Linked DNA regions of Arcticibacter tournemirensis. The protein of the gene in region 1 interacts with the protein of each later gene in a pairwise test. Links are inferred from orthologs where the notes say so. Each region holds a gene or a part of one and is shown on either strand. Other genes may lie near its edges.

What was found. Proteins that work in one complex are often made in the same cells at the same time.
Region 2: the proteins of sucD (region 1) and sucC interact in binary tests that used the Escherichia coli proteins (3 or more experiments, as listed by UniProt). The link is inferred for Arcticibacter tournemirensis from one-to-one orthologs.

The regions. Positions count from the first base shown.
Region 1 is NZ_VFPL01000001.1:1,105,007-1,113,300, forward strand. Bases 3,074-6,003 are described here. They hold sucD (succinate--CoA ligase subunit alpha), read right to left. Parts: upstream 5,013-6,003; coding sequence 4,134-5,012; downstream 3,074-4,133. Other genes in these bases: BDE36_RS04635 (aconitate hydratase), read left to right, coding at 3,074-4,059; BDE36_RS04645 (ABC transporter ATP-binding protein), read right to left, coding at 5,072-6,003. Outside these bases: BDE36_RS04625 (TolC family protein), read right to left, coding at 1-934; BDE36_RS04630 (polysaccharide deacetylase family protein), read left to right, coding at 1,020-1,637; more of BDE36_RS04635, read left to right, coding at 1,792-3,073; more of BDE36_RS04645, read right to left, coding at 6,004-6,847; BDE36_RS04650 (porin), read left to right, coding at 7,009-8,202. UniProt on the Escherichia coli protein: Succinyl-CoA synthetase functions in the citric acid cycle (TCA), coupling the hydrolysis of succinyl-CoA to the synthesis of either ATP or GTP and thus represents the only step of substrate-level phosphorylation in the TCA.
Region 2 is NZ_VFPL01000001.1:4,405,385-4,410,907, reverse strand. The notes cover bases 1-2,841. They hold sucC (ADP-forming succinate--CoA ligase subunit beta), read right to left. Parts: upstream 2,098-2,841; coding sequence 904-2,097; downstream 1-903. Other genes in these bases: BDE36_RS18465 (ABC transporter ATP-binding protein), read left to right, coding at 2,213-2,841; BDE36_RS18475 (phosphatase PAP2-related protein), read left to right, coding at 163-804; BDE36_RS18480 (hypothetical protein), read left to right, coding at 1-60. Also shown: more of BDE36_RS18465, read left to right, coding at 2,842-2,872; BDE36_RS18460 (ATP-grasp domain-containing protein), read left to right, coding at 2,875-3,339; BDE36_RS18455 (HAD hydrolase-like protein), read left to right, coding at 3,339-3,947; BDE36_RS18450 (S41 family peptidase), read left to right, coding at 4,072-5,523. UniProt on the Escherichia coli protein: Succinyl-CoA synthetase functions in the citric acid cycle (TCA), coupling the hydrolysis of succinyl-CoA to the synthesis of either ATP or GTP and thus represents the only step of substrate-level phosphorylation in the TCA.

The DNA of each region.
Region 1 (8,294 bases):
TCACAAAGCCTATGGTGTCATTTCTTCCAGTTAAAACTCTGTCAGTTACTTTAGTCCTGTTGCTCGAGTATCCCGATCCTATATTTCCCTGGAATGTTAGTCTTGGATATAAAGCAGATCTTGCGACATCTACAGCTTTTTGGGAGGCCAAAGTGCGATACTTGGCGAGAACGATGTCTGGGTAATTTTCCACAGCATCTGCATAAATGTCGGAAGCAGTAGTTTTATTAATCTGTCCAAGTTGGTTGACAACTGGCTTTACCACTTCGAAACGGTTTCCTGGATCCCGTTCCATTAGCTGAGCAAGGTTTAAATAAGATATATCCAGCTGATTTTGGGCGTTTGTTACGTTAAGTTCAGCAGTAGCCGCCTGAGCTTTGGCTTGTGAAAGATCAGCGAGCGTTTTACTACCTACATCAAACTGCTTTTGCTCACGGTCAAGTTGTAGCCGCGCCAATTCAAGTTGTTGTTGTGCGGCGGTCAGCAGATCCTGATTGTTGAGTATCTGAAGGTATGTAGTAACTACGGTAAGTGCAAGATCGTTCTGAATCTTTTTTGTATTGCTTTTATCCGCTTCAAGCTGGTACTTATATTGAGAAACCTGATGCCATAACCTGAAGCCTTGAAATATTGGGAGCCCGGCTGTTATACTTCCGTTCGCAGAGGTAGTCTGCTCGTTGACGTATTCGTATGTAAGTGGATCAACATTCTGCCCGAAATTGAAATTCAAATTACTTCCTGCATTTAGTGTAGGGTAAAAGAAAAGCTTCGATTCTTTCAAATTCTCTCCCGACAGCGCTTCATTTAACTTCGACTGCTTTATCTGAAGGTTGTTCTGCAGTGTTAAGTCTACGGCCTGCTGAAGCGTTATTTTTTCCTGTGAGTTTGCTGTGAAGCCTGAAAATACCAGCAGGAAAACTGCCGCTAAAATCATTGACTCGGTCCTTAAGCTCTGTTTAAAGATCATTCTCCTAAAGTAATTATTTGTACTATTGTATGCAGTATTTAATTCCAATTTTATGTATCTCATTAAAACCCCTTTCTGGCTAAGATGTATTTATCCGACCCTTACCTGGAGGAAATTAAATGATACAAAAACCATCTATATAACGTTTGACGACGGTCCGATACCGAATGTTACACCGTTTGTACTTAAAACTTTAAAGGAGTATAATGCCAAAGCCACGTTTTTCTGCATTGGCGATAACGTGAGGAAACATCCCGACATATTCAGGCAGGTTGCAGATGCCGGGCATTCTATCGGGAACCATACTTTTAATCATCTTAGAGGCTGGGATACTGAAGATCAGGCCTACCTCGATAATTTTATTAAATGTAATGAACTGACTCAAACAAAGCTCTTCAGGCCTCCTCACGGAAGAATTAAGTTTTCGCAGATAGCACGGCTCAGATCGGTATTTCCCGACCTCCAGATTATCATGTGGGACGTTTTAAGCGGTGATTTCGACCGCGGCCTCAGTCCGGAGAAGTGCCTGAAAAACGTTCTGTCGACTGTGAAGCCCGGTTCTATAATCGTTTTTCACGATAGCCTTAAAGCATTCGACAGGCTTGAGTATACACTGCCCCGCGCTTTAAAGGCCTGGCAGGAAGAGGGGTACCGCTTTGGCCAGCTATGATGGAACACCATTAAGTATTATTGTTTAGACTTTTTCTAAATAAAAATTGATGAAAGTGATTACCGTCACTTTTTAGCATTTTTTGTAATTTCGCAAGAACTATAACTCTCATGCAGAGTTGACTTATAACTAACATGAATAAAAATCAGAAGTAATGGCATTTGATATAGAAATGATACAAAAGGTTTACAACAACCTTGCCGGTCGGATAGACGCTGCAAAGAGAGTTGTTGGAAAACCGTTAACACTCACTGAAAAGATCCTGTATTCGCACTTATGGAATGGAGATGCTGATGAATCCTACAAGCGTGGCACTTCGTATGTTGATTTCGCTCCGGATCGTGTTGCCATGCAGGACGCTACCGCTCAAATGGCCCTTCTTCAGTTCATGCAGGCGGGGAGGCCGCAGGTCGCCGTACCTTCTACAGTGCATTGTGATCACCTCATACAAGCTAAAATAGGCGCCACCGAGGATTTGGAAACCGCAAACACCACGAATAAAGAGGTGTACGACTTCCTTTCTTCAGTTTGTAATAAATATGGTCTGGGATTCTGGAAACCAGGAGCCGGTATCATCCACCAGGTAGTGCTTGAGAATTATGCATTTCCGGGAGGAATGATGATTGGAACTGACTCGCATACTCCTAATGCAGGTGGTTTGGGGATGATTGCCATAGGGGTCGGCGGTGCCGATGCCTGCGATGTAATGGCCGGTTTTGCATGGGAACTGAAGTTTCCGAAGCTTATCGGTGTAAAGCTCACAGGTAAAATGTCGGGGTGGACTGCCCCTAAAGATGTGATTCTGAAGGTGGCAGGTGTACTGACAGTAAAAGGTGGTACCGGATGTATTGTTGAATATTTTGGGGAAGGCACCCGTTCGATGTCGGCTACTGGTAAGGCTACCATTTGTAACATGGGGGCTGAGATAGGCGCTACTACATCTATCTTTGGGTATGATGAAAAGGCTGAAGCTTATCTGCGTGGTACCGGCCGGGCTGATATTGCCGACCTGGCAAATGAAGTTCGCGAACATCTTACAGGAGACGATGAAGTATATGCTAATCCTGAACAATATTTTGATCAGGTAATTGAAATAAATCTTTCGGAGCTGGAACCGCATGTTAACGGTCCTTTTACTCCCGATCTGGCATGGCCTATATCTAAATTCGCAGAAGCAGTAAGAGAGCATAACTGGCCCGCGAAACTGGAAGTCGGATTAATCGGATCATGTACGAATTCTTCTTACGAGGATATCACCAGAGCGGCCTCTATCGCTCAGCAGGCTGTAGATAAGCATCTTGTAGCAAAGTCAGAATATACTGTAACGCCAGGATCTGAACTGGTACGTTATACTGTAGAGCGCGACGGTTATCTTGATACATTTGATAAGATAGGCGGTGTAGTGCTTGCCAATGCATGTGGCCCATGTATCGGGCAGTGGGCACGTCATACCGACGACCCTACCCGCAAGAATTCTATCATTACATCCTTCAACCGCAACTTTGCAAAACGTAATGATGGTAATCCAAATACTCATGCCTTTGTTGCGTCTCCCGAAATCGTTACGGCCCTGGCTATTGCCGGCGACCTTACCTTCAATCCGCTTACCGATACATTAATCAATGAGAGGGGCGAGCAGGTGAAGCTGGATGAACCAACAGGATTAGAGATGCCTGAAAAAGGATATGCTGTAGAGGATGCAGGATATCAGTCGCCTGCCGAAGATGGAAGCGGTGTTCAGGTTTTGGTAGATGAAAAATCGAGCCGCTTACAGCTTCTTGATCCATTCCCTGCGTGGGAAGGAACAGACCTTCACGGACTTCGTCTTTTAATAAAGGCAAAGGGTAAATGTACTACCGACCATATTTCTATGGCAGGGCCGTGGCTGAAGTTCCGCGGGCACCTGGATAATATTTCAAACAACATGCTGATTGGGGCTATTAATTATTTTAATGACAGCACCGATCACGTTAAGAATCAGCTCACAGGCGAATACGGACCTGTACCTGCTACGCAGCGCGCTTATAAAGCTGCCGGGATAGGTACTGTGGTTGTCGGCGATGAGAACTATGGTGAAGGCTCGTCCCGCGAACATGCAGCCATGGAGCCTCGTCATCTCGGAGTAAGAGTCATACTGGTGAAGTCATTTGCCCGTATTCACGAAACAAACCTGAAAAAGCAGGGTATGCTGGGTATAACATTTGCAGATCCTAACGATTATAACAAGGTTCAGGAGGATGATTCTATTGACATCGTGGGTCTTACCTCGTTCGCTCCCGGCAAGCAGTTAACAGTTGTGCTGAACCATAAGGATGGTAGCGTCGACTCGTTCCCTGTGAACCATACTTATAACGAACAGCAGATCGAGTGGTTCAAAGCAGGCGCTGCCCTCAATCTTATCAGGATGAAACAGCAAGCTTGATAGTACCATTTTAATAATAAAAAAGGCCGGAGTCAATTGATCCCGGCCTTTTTTATTAATTGACACTTAAACTATTAGTGTGTAACGCCTAATTCTTCGGCCATAGCGGCACCAATTTCGGCAGGCGATTCAACTACCCTGATACCGCACTCTCTCATTATACGCATTTTCGCGGCTGCGGTATCATCAGCGCCGCCTACAATAGCACCAGCATGTCCCATGCGGCGACCTGCAGGAGCAGTTTGTCCGGCGATAAAGCCTACCACCGGTTTCGTTCCGTTCTCTTTGATCCACAGTGCAGCTTCTGCTTCCATTCCACCGCCGATTTCGCCGATCATTACAATTCCTTCTGTCTCGGGGTCGTTCATCAGCAATTTAACTGCTTCTACGGTTGGTGTACCAATAATAGGGTCGCCACCAATTCCAATAGCTGTAGTGATGCCTAGTCCCGCTTTTACCACCTGGTCAACAGCTTCATAAGTCAGGGTTCCTGATTTGGAAACAATACCTACAGTTCCCTTTTTGAAGATAAAGCCAGGCATGATACCTATTTTTGCTTCATCTGCTGTAATAATACCAGGGCAGTTAGGGCCGATAAGCCTGCAATCCTTGTCTTTAATGTACTCCTTAACCATGATCATATCTTTGGTAGGAATGCCCTCGGTAATGCAGACGATTACCTTAATACCAGCTTCCGCAGCTTCCATAATGGCGTCTCCGGCGAAGGCAGGAGGAACGAAGATGATGGAAACGTCGGCGCCTGTTTTGTCTACCGCTTCTTTCACAGTATTAAATACAGGTTTTTCAAGATGGGTTTGGCCTCCTTTTCCGGGAGTGACTCCTCCAACAACGTCGGTCCCATACTCAATCATTTGAGTAGCATGATAGGTCCCTTCATTCCCGGTAAAGCCCTGAACAATAACTTTTGAATTTTTATTTACTAATACACTCATTGAACGGAATTTAAGATGTACAAAACTATAAGAATAGGCCTAAACCACAAACCTTTTTATCACCCGAAGGTCGTTTTTTCTATGCCTGATGAATTAAATTGCAGGTCGAACAGACGCTTGTAGTAACCATTATGCTGCAGCAATTGTTGGTGCGATCCCATCTCCTTTATTTCGCCCTGGTCGAGTACAATAATCTTATCTGCGTTTTGAATGGTAGAGAGCCTGTGTGCGATGACGATAGACGTCCTGCCTTTCATCAGCTTTTGGAGTGTTTGCTGGATAAGCAGCTCTGTTTCTGTATCAACAGAAGAGGTTGCTTCATCCAGTACCAGGATCTTTGGATTATATACCAGCGCTCTTATAAATGAGATGAGCTGAGCCTGACCCGCTGACAAGGTAGCGCCCCGTTCCATTACATTATAATCAAAGCCCTCCGGCAAACGGTTTATAAAATCGGCAGCCCCCGCTTCAGTAGCAGCCTTTATCAGCTGATCTCTTGAAATAGCCGGATTGTTCAGCGTAATATTGTTGGCAATAGAATCCGAAAACAGGAAGACATCCTGTATGACGGTTGCAATCTGTGAACGCAGATAGCCCAGCTCATAGTCCCGGATATCGAGTCCGTCTATTTTCACACTTCCCTTTCCGATCTCATAAAACCTGTTCAGTATATTGATGACAGACGATTTACCCGCACCTGTAGCACCAACGAGCGCAAGCGTCTGTCCGGGTTCTACCGTGAAACTTATGTCTTTTAAGACCCAGTTGTTTTCATTGTAAGCAAACCAAACGTTTTCAAAAGAAATGGCGCCGTCCAGTTTGCCGGTTGCGAAGCTGCCTGAGTTTTCTTCTTCGTCATGTGTGTCAAGAATGGTAAAGACCCGGTCGGCACCCACCATTCCCATCTGTAGCGTGTTGAACTTGTCGGCAAGTTCGCGGATCGGCCTGAACATCATGTTAATGTACATAATAAAGGCGATAATTACCCCGGGCGAAGTATCGTGGTCTATGATCGATTTCGAACCATACCACACAAGCAGGCCCAGTGAGAGTGCTGAAATGATTTCGACTACGGGAAAGAAGATAGAGTAATACCAGTTAGACCTGATATTAGCATCACGGTGCTTGGCGTTGATCTGCTTAAATTTATGCATCTCCTGATTTTCCCGTGCAAAATACTGGGTGATGTTCATTCCGGTAATATGCTCCTGGAGGAAGGTATTGAGATGGCCCACCTGTGATCTTACTTCCTGAAAAGCCGATTTGATGGCCTCCTTGAATACATAGCTGGCGAACACCAGCAAGGGCATTGGTAGTAAGACAATTAAAGTCAGTTGCCAGTCGATATACAGCATGACTGCCAGAAGGGTAATCAGCTGTAATATGTCCCCTGCTATTACAATCAGCCCTTCAGAAAATATGTCGGCAATAGTCTCGAGGTCAGATACTGTGCGTGTGATTAATTGCCCGATTGGTGTTTTGTCGAAGAACCGGAGCTTTAAAGTGCTTATGTGATTAAAAACATTGATCCGAAGGTCCCTGATGGTTGATTGACCGAGCTTGTTGGTAAGGAACGTGTGATAATATTGAATAACAGCCTGGAGAACGAGCAGGAAAAGCATTAACAAGGTCATGCTTGTAAGTCCCGGTTTGTCGTCCGTTAGGATATATTTGTCGAGGGTGAACTGGATCAGCAGGGGCCGGAGGGGAGATACTATTGCGAGCGCTATAGTGAGGGTTATCGACCATGCAAAAATCCTTTTGTATGGTTTAATATAAGTAAAGATCCGCTTGAGCAGATTGATATCATAAGCCTTACCTGCGACCTTCGCCATAAATGTCGTATTCCTTTTGAGGCTGCAAAAATAGAAATATTTTAGCAGCAAGGTGTCAGATGGAGGTAACGAGCTTTAGCTAATTGATGAATAAACAATTATTTAACATTAAAAAAGCTTTAATTAAATATGCTAATTTAGCGGCTTTGAATTTGAATGTCATGCGAAGAGTCTTAATAACATTAATAGCAATTGTCTTTACCTCCAAACTTGTTTATGCCCAGGGAGAAGTTGATGAACGTTCAATGATCTTCAGAATGAACGGGTTGGAGATCAATACCAAAGATTCATCCTTTTATGCCAATTTCAGGTTCAGGATGCAAAACAGGATGGGTTTCTATACCAACGGGGGAGACGATCTTGGCATTTCTGAATGGGATGCAAGAGTAAGACGGTTAAGGCTGAGGGCCGACGGATATGTATTAAGCCCCAAGATCGGGTACAGTATCCAGCTATCCTTTTCCAGGGGCGATCAGGACATCGACAATACAGGCATTGCAAATATTGTGCGTGACGCTGTGGTGTTTTATCACTTTACCAATAATTTCTATATAGCTTTCGGACAAAATAAACTCCCTGGTAATCGTCAGCGGGTGAATTCGTCGGGGCAATTACAGTTTGCCGATCGCTCCATTGTGAACAGTACCTTTACCGTCGACCGCGATTTCGGGTTAAAAGCATATTATAACAACACCATAGGGTCGGTGCCTTTCAGAATTAAAGGCGCTATAAGTACCGGAGAAGGCAGGAGTGTTAACACGACTGATAACGGGCTCGCTTATACAGGCAGATTTGAAATACTCCCCTTCGGTGAATTCAAGAACGAAGGAGATTACTCAGAGGGAGACCTCGAACGGGAGGAAACCCCGAAGCTGGCACTTGCCGGAGGCTACAGCTATAACGCAAAGACGAACCGGACGGGCGGGCAATTAGGAAAAGAGATGTATGCATCGAGGGATATGGGTACAGCAATCTTCGATATGATCTTCAAGCTAAGAGGCTGGGCTTATGAGACTGAATATATGAAACGCACAGCAGACAATCCCCTGACTTTTAATGAAGATGGCGATGTAAGATATATCTATGCCGGCTGGGGCAATAATCATCAAATATCTTATCTGTTCAAAAATAACCTCGAAACTGCTTTCAGATACTCGGTAATTCAGCCTGAGGGCAAGACGGCATGGTATGAAAAGAGAAAAGAAGTTCTGGAAGCCGGAGTAACCAAATACCTTAGAAAACACCGGATTAAAGGACAGTTTAACCTAAGTTACAATACGGAAGATGGCCGGTGGGATTTGAAGGACAGTGACAATTACTGGGGAGCGCTTTTTCAAATAGAACTGGGTATTTAATGATAATATGATATTTTAATTATAACAATTTTGTAAAATGAGCGTTTGAACTTCGGTTTTAATCTGTTTTAATTAATTTTGTATCCGGGCAG
Region 2 (5,523 bases), 3.3 Mb from region 1 along the record:
TGGCTCGCATTCCATTACTATGTACGCGAAAGCTGGGAAAGTCTGGACATGGAAGACTAAAACGACTATGACATCATTCTCGTTTGCAATTTCAAATTACTCATTATATTTGCGTCCCCCTTCACATAAAATTAACATGATGTTTATGTGATATAAGTATTGATGAGTAATAAAAGAACAAGGCTGGGCAGTGTATTCCTGGCCAGGAGATGGGTGCTTACGTGGCAGGCCCCTTTATTTAAGCAAAAGCTGGCGATGGCAGTGGTGATACTATTGTGCCTCACTCCGGTGTTTCCGATGTTTTACCAGTTCATTGAAAGGAGGGAAGGTATTGCTTATAATGATACGCTTCTTAATCTCATCCCTTCCATAGATGTTTCTATCCCCATTTTTATGATTACCTGGGGGATGGCTTTATTTACCTTGACAAGGGTTATTCAAACGCCGTCATTGTTATTGAGTTTACTTTACGGTGTCATTGTATTAAATATCTCCCGCTTTATAACCATCTCTCTGGTACCGTTAAATCCTCCGGCTGGCCTGATCGATATATGGGACCCTATTACGGATATGTTTTACGGAGATACTTACGTTACGAAAGATCTCTTTTATTCGGGACACACTGCTACTCAGTTCTTATTCTTTCTGTTGCTTCCAAAGAAGAGTGATAAGCTGCTGGCATTAATTACAACCATTCTTATGGGAGTTTTAGTGATGGTTCAGCACGTTCATTATACCATTGATGTGGTTTTTGCCCCACCGCTAACATATCTGTGCTATCTGCTCGCCCGGCGAATGGCGTGATAAGGGGGAGACAAAAAAGAAAGCGGTCTTTAAACCGCTTTCTTTTTAAAACTATGTTGAGTCATGTAAACTCATAACCCATAACTCATAATTTATAACTTACGCTTTTAACACTTTCGTAACCAAGTCAGCTGCTTCTTTAAGCAGGATCGCCGAATAAACTTTCAGGCCCGATTCATCGATCAGTTTTTTAGCTTCTTCAGCGTTGGTTCCCTGTAAGCGCACAATGATTGGAACCTGAATGTTTCCGAGTTCCTGATATGCGTCAATAACTCCCTGGGCAACGCGGTCGCAGCGAACAATGCCACCAAAGATATTGATCAGTATAGCTTTTACGTTCGGATCCTGAAGGATAATATTGAAAGCAGCCTTTACGGTCTGGGCATTAGCAGTACCACCCACATCAAGGAAGTTAGCAGGTTCGCCGCCGGCAAGCTTGATGATGTCCATTGTTGCCATAGCAAGCCCGGCACCGTTAACCATACAGCCGACATTCCCGTCGAGTTTTACATAGTTAAGGTTCGATTTGCTGGCTTCAACCTCCGTAGGATCTTCTTCTGAAGTATCACGCATCTCAGCATAGTCCTTATGACGGAAAAGTCCGTTATCGTCAAGGTTCACCTTAGCATCGACTGCCAGGATCTTATTGTCAGAGGTCTTTAAAACAGGGTTTATCTCAAACAAAGAAGAATCGGTAGTTTCATAAGCTTTATAAAGCGATGCAACAAACTTAGTCATATCTTTAAAGGCATCGCCGCTTAAACCCAGGTTAAAAGCGATTCTGTTGGCCTGAAAAGGGCGAAGTCCCACTTTCGGATCAATCTCCTCCTTGAAGATGAGGTGAGGAGTCGTTTCTGCAACATGCTCAATATCCATTCCCCCTTCAGTAGAGTACATGATGATGTTGCGGCCTTTTGAGCGGTCGAGCAATACGCTCATGTAAAATTCTTTAGGTTCAGTTTCACCAGGATAATAAACGTCCTGTGCAATCAGCACTTTATTTACTTTCTTACCTTCCGGACCGGTTTGCGGAGTAACCAATTGCATTCCGATGATCTGTTCTGATCTTTCTTTTACTTCATCGAGGTTTTTGGCCAGCTTTACGCCTCCGCCTTTACCACGGCCCCCGGCATGGATCTGAGCTTTTACAACCACCCAGTCCGAATTGAAATCTTCTTTCAGCTTTTTAGCCGCTTCAACAGCTTGTTCGGGAGTTTCAGCAACGATACCTTCCTGAACCCGTACACCGAAGCTCTTGAGAATGGCTTTGCCTTGATATTCGTGAATATTCATTTGTTTTGATAGTTTGCAGAGGGTAAAGCTAATAGTTTTTTGGAATAGATTACACTGATGACAAAAAGATTACACTGAACCTTATCCTAATCACATAAATGTTTATTTTCGCCCTATGCTGCATGCTAAAGGTATATATAAAGCTTACGGAAAACTGGAGATATTAAAAGGCGTTGATCTGGATGTCAGCAAGGGCGAAATCGTAACCATTTTAGGCGCTTCAGGGGCTGGTAAAAGTACCCTGCTGCATATAATCGGAACCCTGGATAAATACGACAGGGGAGAGGTCACGATAGATGGAGTCAATATATCGTCACTGTCTTCAGCAAAACTAAGCGCCTTCCGTAATCAGAGGATAGGGTTTATTTTTCAGTTTCATCATCTTCTTCCGGAGTTTACCGCTCTCGAGAATATCTGTATTCCGGCATATATTGCGAAAAGGGGTAAAAGAGAGTCGGAGGTTCGTGCGCGGGAGTTACTCGAAATGCTTGGACTAGGCGATAGAGCCGATCATAAACCTTCTGAACTATCGGGGGGTGAACAGCAAAGAGTGGCCGTAGCCAGGGCTCTTGTGAACAAACCTTCTGTTGTGCTGGCAGATGAACCTTCAGGAAACCTGGATTCCGAGAATGCGAATAGTCTCCACATGCTCTTTAAGGAGCTACGGGATCAGTTTTCGCAGACATTTGTTATTGTAACACATAATGAACATCTTGGCGAGATGGCCGACCGGAAGGTGATAATGAAAGATGGTTTAATTATTAGCGGACAATAAAAGTGAATATTCTGATTACGGCTGCAGCAACGGCACAAGCATACCAGCTCGAACGGTTGGTAGGAGGAACGGAAGCTGTTTTTTTTGCCGATTCTGCGGAACTACCGCAGTTTATGCTGAAGAACAGAAAATTTATAAAGATATCAGAAGGGAACGCCCCTTCTTTTGCTCACGAATTGCTCGGCATTTGTCTTGATCAGCAGATTGAAAGAGTTTTTCCGCTGCGAAAAGGGGAAATTAAAGCACTCTCCGAATCGCGGACTTTGTTCATGGAATACGGAATTCAGGTTATAGTACCACCACTTCCGGCGCTCGAAAAAATGGAGATGAGGAATGGACCGGGGCGAATTCTGATAAAAACCGATCTATCTGATCAAGCTGGTCTACTTCCCGATGCCGACTTTGGACTTTTTTTAATTAATGAAGAATATCCGGACAGCCGGGTAGCCATTTTTACAGCCGATTAATGTTAGTCTATTCTGAATTTGATCCTTCAAAAAAAGCGTTTGTTTTCGAACTGGATAATGTTCTGTATCCCGAAAGAGATTACCTTTTGCAGGTATATTATCTTTTTGCCAACTTTCTCGAATATTCAGAGACATTTCCTCCTGCCGTCCAGCTTACCGAGTTCTTTAAAAAGGCGTATGAACATGCCGGCCCAAATCTTATTTTTGATAAAGCCAGAGAGGCTTTCGGCATTAGTGAGAAATATAGAGAAAACTTTTTGCGACTTCATCGTCAGGCTCAGCTGCCCCTGAAGCTTCTGTTATTCGACGACATGCTGAAGTTACTGCAGGATATAGTGATTGACCGCAAAGAGATTTTCATTGTTACTGCCGGAGATCCTGTTCAGCAGTTGAATAAGATCAGGCAAATAGAATGGAATGGGCTCGAGAAGTATTTGAGAGTATATTTTACCAATGAAGTGAAACCAAAACCTTCTCCCGACGTACTATTAGAGATATTGAAGCTGCATAATCTTGAAGCAATAGATGTGTTGGTCGCAGGAGTAGCGTCACTAGACGCAGTTTTTGCAGAAAATGCTGGTATTGATTTCGTTAAAATAGAAAAATAGCCTACATTAACTTAGATTTAAGTAATGATAAAATGGCTCATTACGTTTCTGTATAACAAAGAATTACAGCCGGTCTATACTGGTAACTTACTACATATAACTTAACATTAGATTATAAAGAAAGATGTATTCATATTCAATTTTTCGCAAGCGGTTTTTGTTCGGACTGTTTGCGATATTGGCCTTTGGGGCCTGCAAAAAATCGTCTGACAATCCTCCTAAAACAGGGACAAGAGACGAACTCACTAAAGATTCTATTTACTTATATGCACGCGAAACTTATTTGTGGAATGATGCGCTGCCTTCGTCCTATAAAAGTTTTAATCCAAGGCAGTATTCGAGCTTTCAGGACGAAATAAATGCACTGAAAAGCTATAAGCGGAGCACTTCGGGCAGAGCCCTTGATAAATATTCGTTCATTGACGAGGGCGAAGTATCCGACGAAATCGGAGAGGGTATCAGTGGCGACTACGGTTTCTTTGTCGGTTTTAATGGTCTTGAAGGCGGCTACGATCCTTTAGATCTTCGAATTAACTATGTTTACTCTGGTTCTCCCGCAGGAACGGCAGGACTGTCGAGAGGTGATCAGATCCTCCAGATAAACGGAAACAGTAATCTGGATGGGCGGGTGGATGCCAATATCAACTTTCTTAATAATGCGCTTTTTGGGCCTGACCGGACGATAAATTTAAGGGTTAGAAAAAAGGATAACTCTATTGCCGATGTCTCTGTAACAAAAGCTCGGTATAACATCAATCCCATCCTGGCAAGTAATGTGTTCAGTGTGGGATCGAAGAAAGTAGGATACTTTGTATTGAACAGTTTCCTTCAGATCTCTGGCTCTGATGAGGATGTCCCAACACCATTCAAAACAGCGCTGGACCAAGTTCTGAACTATTTCCAAAGTCAGAATATTACAGAACTGGTAGTCGACCTGCGATACAACGGAGGCGGAAGTGTTGAAACAGCAAATTACCTGGCCAACTGGTTCGTCCCCGCTGCTCAGAGTGGCAACGTGATGCATGTGGATCATTTCAATCAAACGATGCAGAGCGGTAAGGCAACCATACTGAAGAATCAGAAGTTTTTGTATAATGGAGAAGTGGTTTCTTATTTTGACGTTCCATTCGCTGCTTCGCAGAACACGGAAAAGTTTGCCAAAAAAGGCTCCTTAAACCTTTCACGGATCTATTTCCTGGTTACAGGGAATTCAGCATCAGCAAGCGAACTGGTAATTAATAGCCTGGCTCCTGTTATGGATGTAAAGCTTATCGGTCATCCCACCTATGGGAAGCCTGTTGGTTTTTTTGCTATTCACATTGATAAATATGACCTCTATATCCCCCAGTTCCAGACGAAGAACCAGAAGGGAGTGGGCGAGTATTTCGACGGATTAAGTGTTAATAAAGAAGCGAACGACGATATTACCAGAGCCTTTGGTGATCCTGCTGAGCGATATCTTGCTTCTGCTCTGGCATATTCTGCGAACGGAAATTATACGGTCAGCTCCACCAAAACCTCCGCAACTACACGTCCTTTGGTAGTGATGAGTAATGAAAGATTCAAAGAAGTAAAC